3 regions of the Pseudomonas sp. NPDC089392 genome follow, and region 3 is predicted to be linked to each of the others. Evidence: predicted binding sites of a transcription regulator. Region 3 holds the regulator's gene; each other region holds the start of a gene.
The links. Region 3 encodes FliA, which starts transcription of late flagellar genes. Its sites were predicted from a motif close to CTAAAGTTTNNNNNNNNNNNGCCGNTAA; they were not measured.
Positions count from the first base shown of each region.

Region 1: a site for FliA is predicted at 2,976-3,003, ahead of motA (flagellar motor stator protein MotA). Genes of this name have one in related genera too.
Region 2: a site for FliA is predicted at 2,810-2,837, ahead of ACIP1G_RS18645 (methyl-accepting chemotaxis protein). Genes of this name have one in related genera too.

Region 1 is NZ_JBIVIF010000054.1:29,241-35,040, reverse strand. Features, by position in the region: gene asd (archaetidylserine decarboxylase) at 1-538, opposite strand, end outside; gene ACIP1G_RS28655 (rhodanese-like domain-containing protein) at 548-1,357, opposite strand; gene ACIP1G_RS28650 (HDOD domain-containing protein) at 1,402-2,937, opposite strand; gene motA (flagellar motor stator protein MotA) at 3,068-3,919, shown strand; gene motB (flagellar motor protein MotB) at 3,923-4,951, shown strand; gene ACIP1G_RS28635 (molecular chaperone Tir) at 5,100-5,579, opposite strand; gene rsgA (small ribosomal subunit biogenesis GTPase RsgA) at 5,697-5,800, opposite strand, start outside.
Region 2 is NZ_JBIVIF010000022.1:25,920-31,719, forward strand. Features, by position in the region: gene ACIP1G_RS18640 (LysR family transcriptional regulator) at 1-660, shown strand, start outside; gene ACIP1G_RS18645 (methyl-accepting chemotaxis protein) at 804-2,723, opposite strand; gene ACIP1G_RS18650 (neutral zinc metallopeptidase) at 3,019-3,912, opposite strand; gene pcaH (protocatechuate 3,4-dioxygenase subunit beta) at 4,141-4,860, shown strand; gene pcaG (protocatechuate 3,4-dioxygenase subunit alpha) at 4,871-5,476, shown strand; gene trmA (tRNA (uridine(54)-C5)-methyltransferase TrmA) at 5,574-5,800, opposite strand, start outside.
Region 3 is NZ_JBIVIF010000058.1:7,910-13,709, forward strand. Features, by position in the region: gene flhA (flagellar biosynthesis protein FlhA) at 1-264, shown strand, start outside; gene flhF (flagellar biosynthesis protein FlhF) at 276-1,583, shown strand; gene fleN (flagellar synthesis regulator FleN) at 1,677-2,510, shown strand; gene fliA (RNA polymerase sigma factor FliA) at 2,507-3,247, shown strand; gene ACIP1G_RS29240 (chemotaxis response regulator CheY) at 3,356-3,730, shown strand; gene ACIP1G_RS29245 (protein phosphatase CheZ) at 3,751-4,539, shown strand; gene ACIP1G_RS29250 (chemotaxis protein CheA) at 4,552-5,800, shown strand, end outside.

The sequences.
Region 1 (5,800 bases), on a different contig from region 3:
CGAACAGCTCGGGAACGTTCTCTGCAGTGGTCTGGTTGACCGAGAACAGGCGGCCCGGCACGTACACCATTTCACGCAGGGTACCGGCCAGCGGCATGTGCACGCGGTGGTAGTCCTTGGGCGACAGGTAGATGGTGGCGAATTCGCCGCCCATGAACGGTGCGGCCATGGCCGGGTCCCCGCCCAGCAGTTCCTGCGCGCTGAAACCATGGCCCTTGGCCTGGAAGATGCGGCCGTGCTCGATCGGGCCGAGCTGGCTGACGGCACCGTCGGCCGGGCACAGGATGGCGCCTGGGGTTTCGTCCAGCGGGCGGGCACCGGGCTTCAGGGCGCGGGTGAAGAAGGCATTGAAGTGCTCGTAGGCGCTCAGGTCTTCGACCAGGGCTTCGCTCATGTTGACCTGGTAGCGCTTGGCGAACCAGGCGGTGAAGGCGTTCTTGAACCAGCGCGCGCGGCACTCGGCAATGCAGCCGGCCATCCGCGACAGCAGGTGGTGCGGCAGCAGGTACTGGCTGATGATGAACAAACGGGATTTCATGCAGGTTCCTTAGACTTCTACAGGCGTGTCCGGGTGGTTGCCCCATTCGCTCCACGAGCCGGCATAGGCCTTGACGCGTGGGTAGCCGAGGGCCTTGGCCACCAGATAAGTGAAACCGGAGCGACGATGGGTCTGGCAGTGGGTGATCACTTCCTTGTCAGGGGTGATCCCCAGGTTCTGCAGGACTTCGGCGATATCCTGGCGGATGCGCAGGTGGTCATTGAGGTCCATGCCGGCAGTCCACTCGAAGTTGACTGCGCCGGGGATGTGACCGCCCTTGGCTGCCAGCACTTTCTCGCCGTTGAATTCCTGCGGGCCGCGGGCGTCCCAGATGACCAGGTCATCGGCGCCCAGGCGGCTTTGCAGGTACTCGCGGGTGGCGGTGGGTGCGCTGTCGATGGTCAGGTGCACCGGGGCGCTGCCATTGGCGGGCACTTCGGTGGAGAGCTTGTCTGCCGGCCAGGCCTGGATCCCGCCATTGAGGTAGTGGTAGCGCTTGTGGCCGATCACATCGAGCAGCCAGATGAAGCGCCCGGCCCAGCCGCCGCCTTCATCGTCATACACCACGTACACGGCATCGTCGCGGTGGCCGAGTTCGCTGAACAGTTTTTCCAGCTCGCCTAGGGCTGGCAACAGGCCGGGCGCGGGTGGCTGGCCAAGCTGGGTACGCTTGCCTTCGACAAAGCGTGCGCCGGGGATATGACCGCTGACATAGCGGTTGGCGCTGCTCAGGTCGACCAGGATCAGCTGTGGCGAATCCAGACGCGGCAGCAGCTCGGCGGCTTCGATCACCAGGGGCAGGCCGGAAAAGTCAGTCATCCACGGTCTCCAGTGTGGAAAGAGGGGCGATTGTAGCGCAAGGCTCAGGCCTTGCGGGTGGCAAACACCGACAGCGCCCGCTCGATGCATTGCGCAGTCTTGCCGAACGCTTGCACGCTGATATCGGCCAACGGTCGGCAGCCCTGGTCGGCCACCATCAGCATCAGCACCTGGTCGTTAACCGCCAGCGAACGCAGCAGTACGTGCTCGCTGCGGAACAGTACGCGCAGAGGGCTGGGTAGCAGGGCCTGGAACTGTGAATGGTTTTCTGGGGTGATACGCAATTGGCCGGCTTGCGACAGCAGTTTCTGCAGCAGCTTGTTTTGCGATACCTGCAGGGCCAAGGCAGCGGACTCTTTGGGCAGGCCGGCGACCTGCTGCACCCGCAAGTAGTCGCTGGCTTTGTCCAGGCTCAGCAGCATGATGCGCTGCATGCCGCAGGCCAACAGGGCTTCGCGGGCCTGGGTGGCCAGGTGCACGGTGTTGGTGAAGGGGCTGGGTTGGGCCAGCAGGTCCTGGCACAGCTTGCGCCAGCGTGCCAGTTCGTCGCTGCTGGGCGGTGGTGGCGCCAGCATGTCCGGGTGCGGACGGCGCTGGTGCCATGGCCAGATAAGCGCTTCGGCCGGGTGGAACAGGGCATGCCGGGCGTGGCGGCGGGCGCTGGCTGCGGCCTGCTGGTGCACTTGCTGCTGCACATCTTCCAGGGATGTCTGCAAGTACAGGGCGGTCAACAGCTGCCAGCGCAGCAGGTGCGGGTTGTCCCAGCCCACCTGGGCCGCCAGGGCCAGGTTGTTGGCCAGCAGTACGGTATTGGCCGGCTGGTTGAACCAGCGGCGCAGGCCTGGCTCGTCGTCAAGCCGGTGTTGCTGGCTAAGCAGGTCCGGGTCGCGGGCAATGTTGAGCACCTGGGCCAGTTGTTCGCGCTCTTCCAGCAGCAGGCGGTAGCCCTGGGTCACCCATTGCGGCAGGCGCCAGTACTCGGCCATGGTCTGGCACAGCGCCATGATGCGCACGCCAAACAGCTCTTCTTCTATGAGGGTGGCATCTTCACCCTTGTGGATAACCCGCAGCTCCCAGGTGTCGAGCAGCTTGGGGTAGGCCAGCGCCAGCGGCCAGAGTGGCGACAGGAACAGCAGGCTGCCCCAGTGAATTTCCTGCCACAAACGCGCCAGGCGGCTGGCGAACAGGCCACTGGCTTGCTGCGAGGCATGCTGGCTGATCAGCTGGAACTGGCACAGTACCGGCGGGATTTCTTCAAGGGGCACGGAGGGCAGGCGCTTGAGCAACTGCTCGGTGCGCTCCAGGCCCAGGCGGTTGAGGGCGACTTCCAGGCTTTCGGCGGGTTCGGCCTGGCTGGCATTGGTGGGGTGATTGGCTTCGCGCATCACCGAAAGCACCAAAGCCGGGCTGTCTTGCATCAGTTCGGCGATATCGCGCAGCGAGCGGCGGCTATCGTGGATGGCGGCCATGACCCGGTCGTAGCTATGCTTCGGCACGGGGATTCGAACACTCTCCAGCAGCTTTACCCAGGCCTCTAGCGTACGTGGAGCCTGAGCGGGCACCTTGGTTTCAATTGGCATTTTGACATCAGTCCGAACTGGCTTTTCGCATTGAGTGGCTATAGTCTGGCGCAGATCTGCCGATAAGTAGAAGAAGAGTTTTAAAGCTCCCGTCCCTTACCCCGACCACGACAGCAAGTGCTTTGAACCTATGGCTAAAATTATCGGCATCATCGTCGTATTCGCGAGCGTGCTCGGCGGATACGTGCTCTCCCACGGCAAGATCGCGGCGCTGATCCAGCCGTTCGAAGTACTGATCATCGGCGGTGCGGCCTTTGGTGCATTCCTGCAGGCCAACCCAGGCCACATGACCATGCACGTCATCAAGAAGTCGATGAAGATGTTCGGCTCGCGCTTCAGCCATGCCTTCTACCTGGAGGTGCTGGGGCTGGTGTACGAGATCCTCAACAAGAGCCGTCGCGAAGGCATGATGGCCATCGAGGCCGACATCGAGGACGCTGCCGCCAGCCCGATCTTCGCCAAGTACCCGACGGTGCTGGCCGATGAGCGCATGACGGCCTTCGTTTGCGACTACCTGCGCATCATGTCCACCGGCAACATGGCTCCCCACGAGCTGGAGGGCCTGTTCGACATGGAGCTGCTGAGCATGAAGGAAGAGCTGGAGCACCCGTCCCATGCGGTGACGGGCATCGCTGACGGCATGCCCGGCTTTGGTATTGTCGCGGCGGTACTGGGTATCGTGGTGACCATGGCCTCGCTGGGCGATGGCGACCAGGCGGCCATCGGCATGCACGTGGGTGCGGCGCTGGTGGGTACCTTCTTCGGTATCCTGGCGGCCTACGGCTTCTTCGGCCCGTTGGCCAAGTGCCTGGAGCACGACGCCAAGGAAGAGCTGAACCTGTACGAGTCTATCAAGGCTTCGCTGGTGGCCTCGGCGTCGGGCATGCCACCTTCGCTGGCGGTCGAGTTCGGGCGCAAGGTGCTGTACCCCAAGCACCGCCCAAGCTTCGCCGAACTGGAACAAGCGGTTCGCGGTCGCTGAGCCATGGAGAACAATCAGCCCATCATCGTCAAGCGCATCAAGCGCTATGGCGGCGGCCACCATGGTGGCGCCTGGAAAATCGCCTTTGCCGACTTCGCCACGGCGATGATGGCGTTCTTCCTGGTGCTTTGGCTGTTGTCCACGGCCACGCCTGAGCAAAAGATTGCCATTGCCGGTTACTTCCAGGACCCGATCGGTTTCTCCGAGAGTGGCACGCCTTATGTGATCGACTTGGGTGGTTCACCTGAGATGGCGCCGGAAAAAACCATCAATCCGGAAGTGAAGAGCGAGCCGACGCAGCCATCCCCCACTCAGCTGAACAAGGACCAGGTCGAGACCATGGCCGAGCAGGTCGAGCGCGAGCGCCTGGAGTTGCTGCTGCAGGAACTGCAGAACAAGGTGGAAGAGAACCCGCAACTGCAGAAGTTCAAGGACCAGATCCTGTTCGAGATCACCCAGGACGGCCTGCGTATCCAGATCATGGATGCCGAGAACCGGCCGATGTTCGACATTGGCAGCGCGCGCCTGCAGCCCTACTTCGAAGACATCCTGCTGGCCATGGCGGACACCATCAAGGCGGTGCCGAACAAGATCAGCATCAGCGGCCACACCGATGCCAAGCCGTACGCCGGTAGCGGCGAGTTCGGCAACTGGGAGCTGTCGGCCAACCGTGCCAATGCCGCGCGGCGTGCGCTGGTGGCAGGTGGTTACCCGGACGGGCAGGTGGCGCGGGTGGTGGGTTATGCCTCGTCGTCGTTGTTCGACCGCAAGGACCCCTTCAACCCGGTCAACCGTCGCATCGACATCATCGTGCTGACCAAGAAAGCCCAGCGCAACATCGAGGGTGAGCAGGGTGCGCCAGAAGCACCGGCCACCGAGTCAGCTGCACCGCCGGCCAGTGGTGCTGCGCCGGGGGCTGCGGCACCGGCTGCCGGGGCCGACCAGGCACCTATGCAGCCGCGTGAGCTGCGCCAGAAGCTGAACATCTTCGAGGATGGTACGTTGAAGATGGATGAGTCCAAGGACCAGTAAGCCCGTGCGCGGGCCCCTGTAGGAGCGGCCTTGTGTCGCGATCGGGCCGCAAGGCGGCCCCGGCAATCTGTGCTGCGTAGCTGAAAACCTGGGGCCGCTTTGCGGCCGATCGCGACACAAGGCCGCTCCTACATTGACCGCGTTTCCCTCAGAACCCCCGCCTGATCTTGGCCTTGAGATCGGCATGAAAGAAGTCTGCATTGTCCCTGTCTGTGCTTGATCCACGCCCCGGCGGCAGCGTCATGGCCCGCGCAAATGTGCGTTCGTCATGATAAGCCCGCACAAACAGGTCGATATGCGCACGTTCGCGCATGGCCGGCCATTTGCTCAGGCCTTCCGGCACCTTGCCTGATCCCTTGCGATAGAAGCTCACCCGTCGACAGGCCATGGCAGCCGCGCCCAGCAGCCAGGCGGTCCACCAGTCCTCGCGGGTATCGGCAGGCAACACCCCGATCCAGTGGGTGGCATCGCTCATCTGCTGGCAAAAACTGCCATACAAGTCGTCATGGGTCTGCCCGTCGCAGTCGAACTGCACCACCTGGGTGGGGATGCCCTCAAGCAGCAGGCGCTCGTTGAGGATGAAGGCGTCGAGCCGCGCTTCGTGGCGGTAGCTGATAAGAACCGGCATGGCGGTTACCCTCCCTGATAGAAGCCATGACCATCAGGGAAAGTAGAGGTGTGGGCAATAGATGACGGCAAAACCAGAGCCGTCCTACGCGGCTCGGTAAAAATTCCTACAGCCCGATCAGTAGCTGTCTTCTGCCAGGCTGGCGATGATCGAGCGGTAGCTGCTCATGCGCTGTGGCTTGATACGCCCCTCGTCCAGTGCCTTGAGCAGCGCGCAGCCAG
Region 2 (5,800 bases), on a different contig from region 3:
ATGGAAGAGCGCCTGTCGATGAACCGCCAGACCCCCACCGGGCGCCTGCGCATCAACGCCGCTGCGCCGTTCATGCTGCATGCCATCCTGCCGTGGATCGGCGAGTTCCGCCGCCAGTACCCAGGCATCGAGCTGGAGCTGAACACCGACGACCTGATCATCGACCTGCTGGAGCAGAGCACCGACGTGGCCATTCGCATCGGTGAGCTGGCCGACTCCAGCCTGCACGCCCGCAACCTGGGATGCAGCCCGGTGCAAGTGCTGGCCAGCCCGGCTTACCTGGAGCAGCACGGCACGCCGCAACGGGTCGAGGATCTGAACAGTCACTGCCTGCTCGGCTTCAGCCAGCCCGAGTCGCTCAACCATTGGCCGCTGCGCCATGCCCAGGGCGACCGCTGGAGCATCCGCCCGGCATTGATCGCCTCCAGCGGCGAGACCCTGCGCCAGCTGGCGCTGGCCGGCGAGGGCATCGTCAGCCTGTCGCACTTCATGACCCACGAGGACATCCGCGCCGGGCGCCTGCAGGTACTGCTGAGCGAGGCCAACAATGGCTACCGCCAGCCGATCCACGCCGTGTACTACCGCAACACCCAGTTGGCACTGCGCATCCAGTGCTTCCTCGATTTCATCCAGCGCAAGCTGGCGATGTACGCCTGCTGAGACCGCGGCAGGTCTGCGTTGGCGTAGGGGAGGGCTTTGCCCTCCGATCGCGACACAAGGCCGCTCCTACAGGTGACCGCGATCTCCTGTAGGAGCGGCCTTGCGTCGCGATAGGGCCGCAAAGCGGCCCCAGGGGCTTCAGGTCAGACGCGGAACTGGCTGACCAGCGTCTGCAGCTGCCCCCCCAGCCGCGCCAGCTCCACGCTGGACGCCGCCGTCTCGTCACTGGCCGCAGCCGTCTGCTCCGACACATCGCGCACATTCAGGATGCTGCGGCTGATCTCCTCAGCTACCGCACTCTGCTGCTCCGCCGCAGCGGCAATCTGCTGGTTCATCGACTGGATGCCCGACACCGTGCTGGTAATGCTCTCCAACGATGCCCCGGCCTTGCGCGCCAGCTCGACACTGCTGTCGGTCAGGGTACGGCTGCCCTGCATGGCGCTCGCCACCTGCTGGGTACCGTGCTGCAGGCTGGCGATCAGCTCTTCGATTTCTTCGGTGGACTTCTGCGTGCGCTGGGCCAGGCCGCGCACTTCGTCGGCGACCACGGCAAAGCCCCGCCCGGCCTCACCGGCACGCGCGGCTTCGATCGCTGCGTTAAGGGCCAGCAGGTTGGTCTGTTCGGCCACCGACTTGATCACGTCCATCACGCTGCCGATCTTCTGGCTTTCCTGCTGCAGCAGGTTCATGGCCTCGGTGGAACGGTGCATCTCCTCGGCCAGGCGCTCGATCTGGCCAATCGCCTCGCCCACCACGCGGTCGCCGGCGCGGGCTTCGTCATCGGCACCGGTGGCGGCATGCGAGGCCTGCTCGGCATTGCGTGCCACTTCCTGAACGGTTGCGGCCATCTCGTGCATGGCGGTGGCCACCTGGTCAGTCTCGACCTTCTGGCTGTTGGCACCGGCGCTGGTCTGTTCGGTGACTGCCGACAGCTCTTCGGCGGCGCTGGCGATCTGGGTAACGCCATCGCGGATGCCGCTGATCAGCTCGCGCAGGGTAGTGCCCATGCGCGCGATGCCTTGCTGCAGCACGCCCAGCTCGTCGCGGCGGGTAACACGCAGGTGCTGGGTGAGGTCGCCGCTGGCGATCTTTTCCACCGCTACCAGGGTGTCGTGCAGCGGGCGGGTGATCTGCCGGGTGATCAGCACTGCCGCCAGCACGCCGACCAGTAGTGCCAACAACGTGGCGATGGCCTGCAGGCTGCGGGCTTGGGTGCTTTCGATGTCGCGACGTTCCAGCTGGATCTGGTACAGCGCATCGCTGCGCTTGACGATGTCGGCACCTTGCACGGTCATTTCGGCGCGTGAAGTGGTGATGTTGGCGACCGCGTCGCGGAACTGGCGCACGGCCTCACGGTAGGCCAGTACCGAACCTTCGAACTGTTGCAGGCGTGCGTCTTCGGCGGGCAGCTGGCGTTTGAGGTTGTCGATTTCGGCCAAGGCCGCGTCCAGCTGGCGCAGGGCGGCCTGCTCGTTGGCGGCGCTGTTGTCGGCAATGTAGCCGCGCACGTCGATGCGCACTTGCAGCAGTTGCTGGCGGGCCTTGCTGATCAGCTGGTACTGGGCCAGGCGCACGCTGTCGGCTTCGGGGCGCGCCATCACTTCCTGGCTGAGGGCGTCCATGGCCTGGTCGGCACGGGTGGCCGAGCTGTCCATGGCAGCGCGCGCGGTGCGGCTGGCGTCGTAGCCCTGGCGCATCTTGTTCAGCGACAGCTTGTAGGCGCTGATGGTCTCGCCCAGCTCACCCAGCAGCTTGACGTTGTCCGGGCTCTTGAAGGTGCTGGCCAGGTAGGCCTGCTGCTTGCCGAAAGCGTCCAGCTTGGCCTGGGTATTGGCTGCTGCGGTATCGTCGCCATTGGCGATCATGTACTGCAGGCGCGCAATACGCAGGTCGGTAAGGTCTTTGTTCAGCTGGCCGATATCGCCCATCCAGTTGCTGCGGTCGATCAGGCTGCCCAGGCTGGTCCAGCCGGTCAGGGCCAGCAGGCCGGTAAGGATCAGCACCAGGCCGAAGCCCAGGCCGAGTTTGAGGTTGACGCTGATGTTGGCGAACCAGCTGTTCATGCACGCTCTCCAGAAGTTGTTTTCGCTCTCTTGATCTTCGATCGCCAGGCGTTGTTGTTCTGGATGCCCGCTGACTCGTGCAGGGGTTATCGGCAATGATGGGGGAAGCTGAAACGCTTTTTCAGCAAAAGACGTATATGCGGTTTTTTTGTAGGAGCGGCCTTGTGTCGCGAAAGGGCCGCGAAGCGGCCCCAGGATTTCAGCGCTGATGCAACTATTGCTGGGGCCGCTTTGCGGCCCTTTCGCGACACAAGGCCGCTCCTACACTGACCGCGCCAGCCTGTTGGGCGAAGTGTCAGAGGTTGCGCGCACTGAAGGTATCGCAGCGGTTTACTTCACCCTCGGCAAACCCGGTTTTGAACCAGCGCACCCGCTGCGCCGAGGTGCCATGGGTGAACGAGTCCGGCACCACGCGCCCGCGGCCTTGCTGCTGCAAGCGGTCATCGCCAATGGCATTGGCTGCGTTCAGCGCTTCCTCGACGTCACCCGGCTCCAGCCAGTTCAGGCGCTTCTGCGCCTGGTAGGCCCATACCCCGGCCAGGCAGTCGGCCTGCAGTTCCTGGCGCACCAGCAGGCCATTGTCGCCCTCCATGCGCTGGCCGTTGCGGCGGGCTGCATCGACCTTGGCCGAAACACCTAGCAGGGTCTGCACGTGGTGGCCGATTTCGTGGGCGATCACATAGGCCTGGGCAAAGTCGCCGGCGGCGGCGAAGCGGGTTTCCATTTCGCGGAAGAACGACATGTCCAGGTAGACCCGCTGGTCCGCCGGGCAGTAGAACGGGCCCACCGCCGCCGAGGCAAAGCCGCAGGCCGAATTGACCTGGCCGCTGAATAGCACCAGTTTCGGGTCGCGGTACTGCTTGCCGGCTTCGGCGAACAGGGCCTTCCAGGTGTCTTCGGTGTCACCCAGGATCGAGGCGACGAATTCGGCCTGTTGGTCATTGGCCGGCGGCGCCTTGCCGCCTGCACCGCTGGGGGCCGTTTGCTGTTGCTGCTGTTCCATCTGGCCGGTGAGCTGGCCAAGAATCTGCAACGGGTCCTGCCCGGTAAGCCAGCCGATGCCGACAATCAGCAGAATCGCCCCGAGCCCCAGCCCCTTGCCGCCGCCGAAACGCATGCCGCCGCCACCGCCACCTTCGCCTCGGGCATCGACCACGTTGTCGCTGCGCCGGCCTTTTCGCCATTCCATGAATGCTCTCCGGAGCGTGAAACAAGAAGACAAAGATTAGTTCACGAAAGCGGCAGGTGTCAGGCCAAGGTGTTAATCCATAACCATTTGGTTATTGGTGAAGTGCTCGATTTCAATATTCATCGCGCGCGACCTGCCTGAAACTGTATGTAGGAGCGGGCTTGCCCGCGAATGGGCTTTAAAGAAGCCCCCCTGCGCATCTCCATAATTCCAAGAGAGGAAACCGGCATGCCCGCTCAGGACAACAGCCGCTTCGTGATCCGTGATCGCAACTGGCACCCGAAAGCCCTTACGCCTGACTACAAGACGTCCATTGCCCGCTCGCCGCGCCAGGCACTGGTCAGCATTCCGCAGTCGATCAGCGAAACCACTGGCCCCGACTTTTCCCACCTGGGCTTTGGCGCCCACGACCATGACCTGCTGCTGAACTTCAACAACGGTGGCCTGCCAATCGGCGAGCGCATCATTGTTGCCGGCCGCGTCGTCGACCAGTACGGCAAGCCTGTGCCCAACACCCTGGTGGAAATGTGGCAGGCCAACGCCGGCGGCCGCTATCGCCACAAGAACGACCGCTACCTGGCACCGCTGGACCCGAACTTCGGTGGCGTGGGCCGCTGCCTGACCGACCGCGACGGCTACTACAGCTTCCGCACCATCAAGCCGGGCCCGTACCCATGGCGCAACGGCCCGAACGATTGGCGCCCGGCGCACATCCACTTCGCCATCAGCGGCCCGTCGATCGCAACCAAGCTGATCACCCAGCTGTACTTCGAGGGTGACCCGCTGATCCCGATGTGCCCGATCGTCAAGTCGATCGCCAACCCTGAAGCCGTGCAGCAGTTGATCGCCAAGCTCGACATGAGCAACGCCAACCCGATGGACTGCCTGGCCTACCGCTTCGACATCGTGCTGCGCGGCCAGCGCAAGACCCACTTCGAAAACTGCTGAGGACCCCGCCATGCCAATCGAACTGCTGCCGGAAACCCCTTCGCAGACTGCCGGCCCTTACGTGCACATCGGCCTGGCCCTGGAAGCGGCCGGCAACCCGACCCGTGACCAGGAAATCTGGAATCGCCTGGCCAAGCCAGACGCGCCGGGTGAGCACATCCTGTTGATCGGCCAGGTATACGACGGTAATGGCCACCTGGTGCGTGACTCGTTCCTGGAAGTGTGGCAAGCCGACGCCAATGGCGAGTACCAGGATGCCTACAACCTGGAAAACGCCTTCAACAGCTTTGGCCGTACTGCGACAACATTCGATGCTGGTGAGTGGACCCTGCACACGGTCAAGCCGGGTGTGGTGAACAACGCTGCTGGCGTGCCGATGGCGCCGCACATCAACATCAGCCTGTTTGCCCGGGGCATCAACATTCACCTGCACACGCGGTTGTATTTCGATGATGAGGCCCAGGCCAACGCCAAGTGCCCGGTACTCAACCTGATCGAGCAGCCGCAGCGTCGTGAGACCCTGATTGCCAAGCGTTGCGAAGTGGATGGGAAGACGGCGTATCGCTTTGATATCCGTATTCAGGGGGAAGGGGAGACGGTGTTCTTCGACTTCTGAGTGAAGCCTGGGGCCGCTTTGCGGCCCATTCGCGGGGCAAGCCCGCTCCCACAAGGTGCAGCAGTACCTGTGGGAGCGGGCTTGCCCCGCGAATGCTTTAACGCCGAACCAGCAACACCCCACTCTCCATATGGTGGGTATACGGGAACTGGTCAAACAACGCACACCGCTCGATGCGGTGGGTGTCCTGCAACTGGGCAATGTTCGCCGCCAGTGTCTCCGGGTTGCACGAGATGTACAGGATCCGCTCGAAACGCCGGGTCAGCTCGCAGGTATCCGGGTCCATCCCCGCCCGCGGTGGGTCGACAAACACCGTACCAAACG
Region 3 (5,800 bases):
CTGCAAAGGGCCGGGCAAGGTCAGGAAGACGGTGTTCTTCTGGAGCCGAGCATGGCCGAGAAGCTGCAGCGTTCGCTGATCGAGGCGGCCCAGCGCCAGGAGATGCAGGGCCAGCCGGCCATCCTCCTGACGGCCGGCCCGATCCGCGCCATGCTGTCGCGTTTCGGTCGCCTGGCTGTACCGAATTTGCATGTTCTGGCGTATCAGGAAATACCTGACAACAAGCAAGTCACCATCGTTGCCACCGTGGGCCCTAACGGCTGAGGTAGTGGATAATGCAAGTTAAGCGATTTTTCGCCGCCGATATGCGTCAGGCCATGAAACTGGTCCGTGATGAGCTGGGCGCCGATGCCGCGATCATTGGCAACCGCCGCATTGCCGGTGGTGTCGAACTGACGGCTGCGCTGGACTACAAGCTGTCCGCCCTGGCCCCGCGTGTGCCCAACGCCGAGCTGGAAGAAGAGCTGCGCAAGACCCACACGCGCATCGCCACCGCCCAGGCCGAACTGGACCACCGCCAGGACAGCAGCGACAACAACCGCCAATTGTTTGCCGGGCAGTCGCTGACCGCCGCCGAGCCGCTGATCGAACCGCACGTCGATGCCCCCGAGGCCACTGCCGCAGTTGCGCCGGCGCCGGTCGACCCGCGCCTGTTCGACGCCATGCGTTCCGAGCTGTCGGGCCTGCGCGAGCTGCTGGAAGTGCAGCTTGGCTCGCTGGCCTGGACCCAGCTGCAGGGCAGCAAGCCGCAGCAGGCCAACCTCTGGCGCCGCCTGCAGCGCATCGGCCTGTCCGGGCCGATTGCCCGCGAGCTGCTGGACCTGACCTGTGAGATCGAAGAACCACGCCAAGCCTGGCGCATGTTGCTGGCGCACCTGGCGCGGATGATCGAAATCCCTGAGGTCGAGCCGATCGAAGAGGGCGGGGTGATCGCCATGGTCGGCCCTGCCGGCATGGGCAAGACCACGACGCTGGCCAAGCTGGCCGCCCGCTATGTGCTCAAGTACGGCGCGCAGAACCTGGCGCTGGTGAGCATGGACAGCTTCCGTATTGGCGCCCAGGAGCAGCTCAAGACGCTGGGGCGCATCCTCAATGTACCAGTAACCTACGTCGACCCAGGCCAGTCGTTGGCGGCGGCGCTGGAGCCACTGCTGCGCAAGCGCGTGGTGCTGATCGATACCGCCGGCCTGCAGGCCAGCGACCCGGCCCTGCGCATGCAGCTGGAAACCCTGGCCGGGCGTGGCATTGCCGCGAAGAACTACCTGGTGTTGGCCACCACCAGCCAGAAGCAGGTGCTGACCGCCGCCTATCACAGCTACAAGCGCTGTGGCCTGGCCGGGTGCATCCTGACCAAACTCGATGAAACGGCAAGCCTTGGCGATGTGCTGAGCCTTGCCATCAGTCATGAACTGCCAGTGGCCTACCTGACCGATGGGCCGCGCATTCCTGACGACCTGCACTTGCCACGGGGGCACCAGCTGGTGACGCGCGCGGTGAATGTGCAGCAGCAGGACGAGCCCAGCGAAGAGGCCATGGCCGACATGTTCGCTGATCTCTATCACAACCCACGGCGAGCGGGTTGATGATGAAGCGTATGCAAGGTAGCTATGCCAAGGGGTACGCAGAATTGCCCTACGTGTGGCCTGAGTCCCAGCGAGACAAGGTAAAGAACAGACATGGGTAGCATGCATCCCGTACAGGTGATCGCCGTAACCGGTGGCAAAGGTGGCGTCGGCAAGACTAACGTTTCAGTGAACCTGTCCCTGGCGCTGGCCGAGCTTGGCCGCAGGGTCATGCTGCTTGACGCCGACCTGGGCCTGGCCAATGTCGACGTGTTGCTGGGCCTCACCCCCAAACGAACCCTGGCCGATGTCATCGAAGGGCGCTGCGAGCTGCGTGACGTGATGCTGCAGGGGCCCGGCGGCGTGCGCATCGTGCCGGCAGCCTCGGGCACCCAGAGCATGGTGCACCTGGCCCCGGCGCAGCATGCCGGGCTGATCCAGGCGTTCAGCGACATTGGCGACAACCTCGACGTACTGGTGATCGACACCGCTGCGGGTATCGGTGACTCGGTAGTCAGCTTCGTTCGCGCCGCCCAGGAAGTGCTGCTGGTGGTGTGCGACGAACCCACCTCGATCACCGATGCCTACGCCCTGATCAAGCTGCTCAACCGCGACTACGGCATGAACCGCTTCCGCGTGCTGGCCAACATGGCGCAGAGCCCGCAGGAAGGGCGCAACCTGTTCGCCAAGCTGACCAAGGTCACCGACCGCTTCCTTGACGTTGCCCTGCAGTACGTGGGCGCCGTGCCGTACGACGAGTGCGTGCGCAAGGCGGTGCAGAAACAGCGGGCTGTGTACGAAGCCTTCCCGCGTTCCAAGTGCGCGCTGGCCTTCAAGGCGATTGCCCAGAAGGTCGACAGCTGGCCGCTGCCGGCCAACCCGCGCGGCCACCTGGAGTTCTTTGTCGAGCGCCTGGTGCAACCCACCAGCGCGGGTCCCGTGCTATGAATGCCAGCGGCTTCAAGATGTACAGCCGGGCGGCGAAAGACGCCCAGTACGAGCTGATTGAGCGCTATGCGCCGCTGGTCAAGCGCATTGCCTACCACCTGCTGGCACGGCTGCCGGCCAACGTTCAGGTCGAAGACCTGATCCAGGCGGGCATGATCGGGCTGCTTGAAGTGGCCAACAAATACGACGCCAGCAAGGGCGCCAGCTTTGAAACCTACGCCGGCATCCGCATTCGCGGGGCCATGCTCGATGAAGTGCGCAAGGGCGACTGGGCGCCGCGTTCGGTGCACCGCAACACCCGCATGGTCAGTGACGCCATGCGTGCAGTTGAAGCCAGAACCGGCCGTGACGCTAAAGATCATGAAGTTGCTGCCGAACTCCAATTGAGTCTCGATGATTACTACGGGATCTTGAACGATACCTTGGGCAGCCGCCTGTTCAGTTTCGACGACCTGTTGCAGGACGGCGAACATGAAGGGCTGCATGAGGATGGCGCCAGTGGCCAGGTCGAGCCTGCACGTGGCCTGGAAGACGAGCGCTTCCAGGTTGCCCTGACCGAGGCCATTGCCAACCTGCCGGAGCGTGAACGCCTGGTGCTGGCGCTGTACTACGACGAAGAGCTGAACCTCAAGGAAATCGGTGAGGTGCTTGGGGTCAGCGAGTCGCGGGTCAGCCAGTTGCACAGCCAGTGTGCCGCGCGCCTGCGCAGCCGCCTGGGGGAATGGCGGGCACGCTGAGCCCGGCCCGTAGCACATAGCCGTTTCACGTTGTACCGAATTGAATGAGTGCGTGCTCGCCAGGGCGAGCGCGTTTGAGACTGCTTGGAGGTCTAATTGGACAAGAACATGAAAATCCTCATCGTTGACGACTTTTCGACGATGCGGCGGATCATCAAGAACCTGTTGCGTGACCTGGGCTTCACTAACACGGACGAAGCCGACGACGGCACCACGGCGCTGCCGATGCTGGAGAACGGCCACTACGACTTCCTGGTGACCGACTGGAACATGCCGGGCATGTCCGGCATCGACCTGCTGCGTAAGGTGCGTGCCAGCGAAAAACTGAAAACCATGCCGGTACTGATGGTGACTGCCGAAGCCAAACGCGACCAGATCATTGAGGCGGCCCAGGCCGGCGTCAATGGTTACGTGGTCAAGCCGTTCACCGCCCAGGTGCTCAAAGAAAAGATCGAGAAGATCTTCGAACGCGTCAACGGCTGAGTCACGTCAGGGGGCGCGCCATGGATTCATCACAAACGTCTTTGGGCGAGTTCGAATCGACCCTGAAGAAGCATGCCCAGGAGTTGGTCGAGAGCCTGGAGCGGGGCCGTTTCGGCGAGGCGGTGCAGCTGATTCACGAGCTGAACCAGACCCGTGACCGCGGCCTGTACCAGGAAGTCGGCAAGCTCACCCGCGAGCTGCACAGTGCCATTGTCAGCTTCCAGATCGACCCGACCATGCCGCAGGCCGAGGAGGTGTCGCAGATTACCGACGCCACCGAACGCCTGTCGTATGTGGTCAAGCTGACCGAGGGCGCGGCCAACCGCACCATGGACCTGGTCGAAGAAAGCACCCCGGTGCTCAATGACCTGGCCAGCGAAGCCAAGGCCCTGAGCACCGACTGGCAGCGCTTCATGCGCCGCGAAGTGGCGGCGCCGGAGTTTCGTGACCTGGTCAAGCGCGTCGACAGTTTCCTGACGCACAGCGCCGCAGGTAATCGCAAGGTTGCCGGCCACCTTAACGACATTCTGCTGGCCCAGGACTATCAGGACCTGACTGGCCAGGTGATCAAGCGCGTCACCGCGTTGGTGACCGAAGTGGAAAGCAACCTGCTCAAGCTGGTGCTGATGGCCAGCCAGGTCGACCGTTTCGCCGGCATACAACATGACCACGATCAACTGCGCGCAGAAAAAGATCGAGAAAAACATCCGACTCGGGGTGAAGGTCCGCAGATTCATGCCGATAAGCGTGAAGACGTTGTGTCCGGTCAGGACGATGTCGATGATCTGCTGTCCAGCCTGGGTTTTTAAGGAGCACGTTTGATGAGCTTCGGCGCCGATGAAGAAATCCTTCAGGATTTCCTGGTAGAAGCCGGCGAAATTCTTGAGCAACTGTCCGAGCAACTGGTCGAGCTGGAAAGCCGGCCCGATGATGCTGACCTGCTCAATGCGATCTTTCGCGGTTTCCACACTGTAAAAGGGGGCGCCGGCTTCCTTCAGCTGAACGAGCTGGTGGAGTGCTGCCATATCGCCGAAAACGTATTCGACGTCCTGCGCAAAGGTGAGCGCCGGGTCGACGCGGAATTGATGGATGTGGTGCTCGAAGCACTGGACACGGTCAACAACATGTTTGGCCAGGTGCGCGAGCGTGGTGAAGTGACCCCGGCCACCCCAGAATTGCTGGCGGCTTTGTCGCGCCTGGCCGAACCTGGCGGTGCTGAGGCCGAAGTTGCTGCAGCAGCGGAGCCGGTTGCCGAGGTGCCGGTTGCGGCCCAGGCCCCGGCCGAAGAACAGCATCAGGACATTACTGACAGCGAATTCGAGCAGTTGCTCGATTCGCTGGATGCGGTCAAGGCACAAGCCGCGGCCGACGAGCAGATGCAGGGCGAAACCGTGACCGGTGCAGGTGATGAAATCACCGACGCCGAGTTCGAGTCGCTGCTCGACCAGTTGCACGGCAAAGGCCAGTTCAGTGCCGAAGTTGTCGCGCCATCAGCCACCGTCAGCGCCGAAGTGGTCAGCGACGAAATTACCGACGCCGAATTCGAATCGTTGCTCGACCAGCTGCATGGCAAGGGCACCTTCCAGGCAGACGCCTTGCCAGCCTTCAAGGCACCGGAGCCAGTTGCGGCTGACACCGCCGTAGCGGCCAGCGCCGCCAGCGACGAAATCAGCGAGCACGAATTCGAGGCCCTGCTGGACCAGTTGCACGGCAAGGGCAAGTTCGGTGGCGACGTTGCCGCCGTCGAAGCCCCGCCTGCGGCCAAGGTGCAAGCACCGGCTGCCGCCAAGGCTGAAAGCCAGCCGGTGGCCAAGCCAGCTGCCGCGCCAGCGCCTGTCAGCAAACCTGCTGCGGTCCCGCGCACGCCGGCCCCGGCTGCCGACAAACACGCGGTCAGCGAAGCGGAAACCACCGTGCGTGTCGATACCGCGCGTCTGGACGAGATCATGAACATGGTCGGCGAACTGGTGCTGGTGCGTAACCGCCTGGTGCGCCTGGGCCTGAACAGCGGCGACGAGGCTATGTCCAAGGCCGTGTCCAACCTCGACGTGGTCACCGCCGACCTGCAGA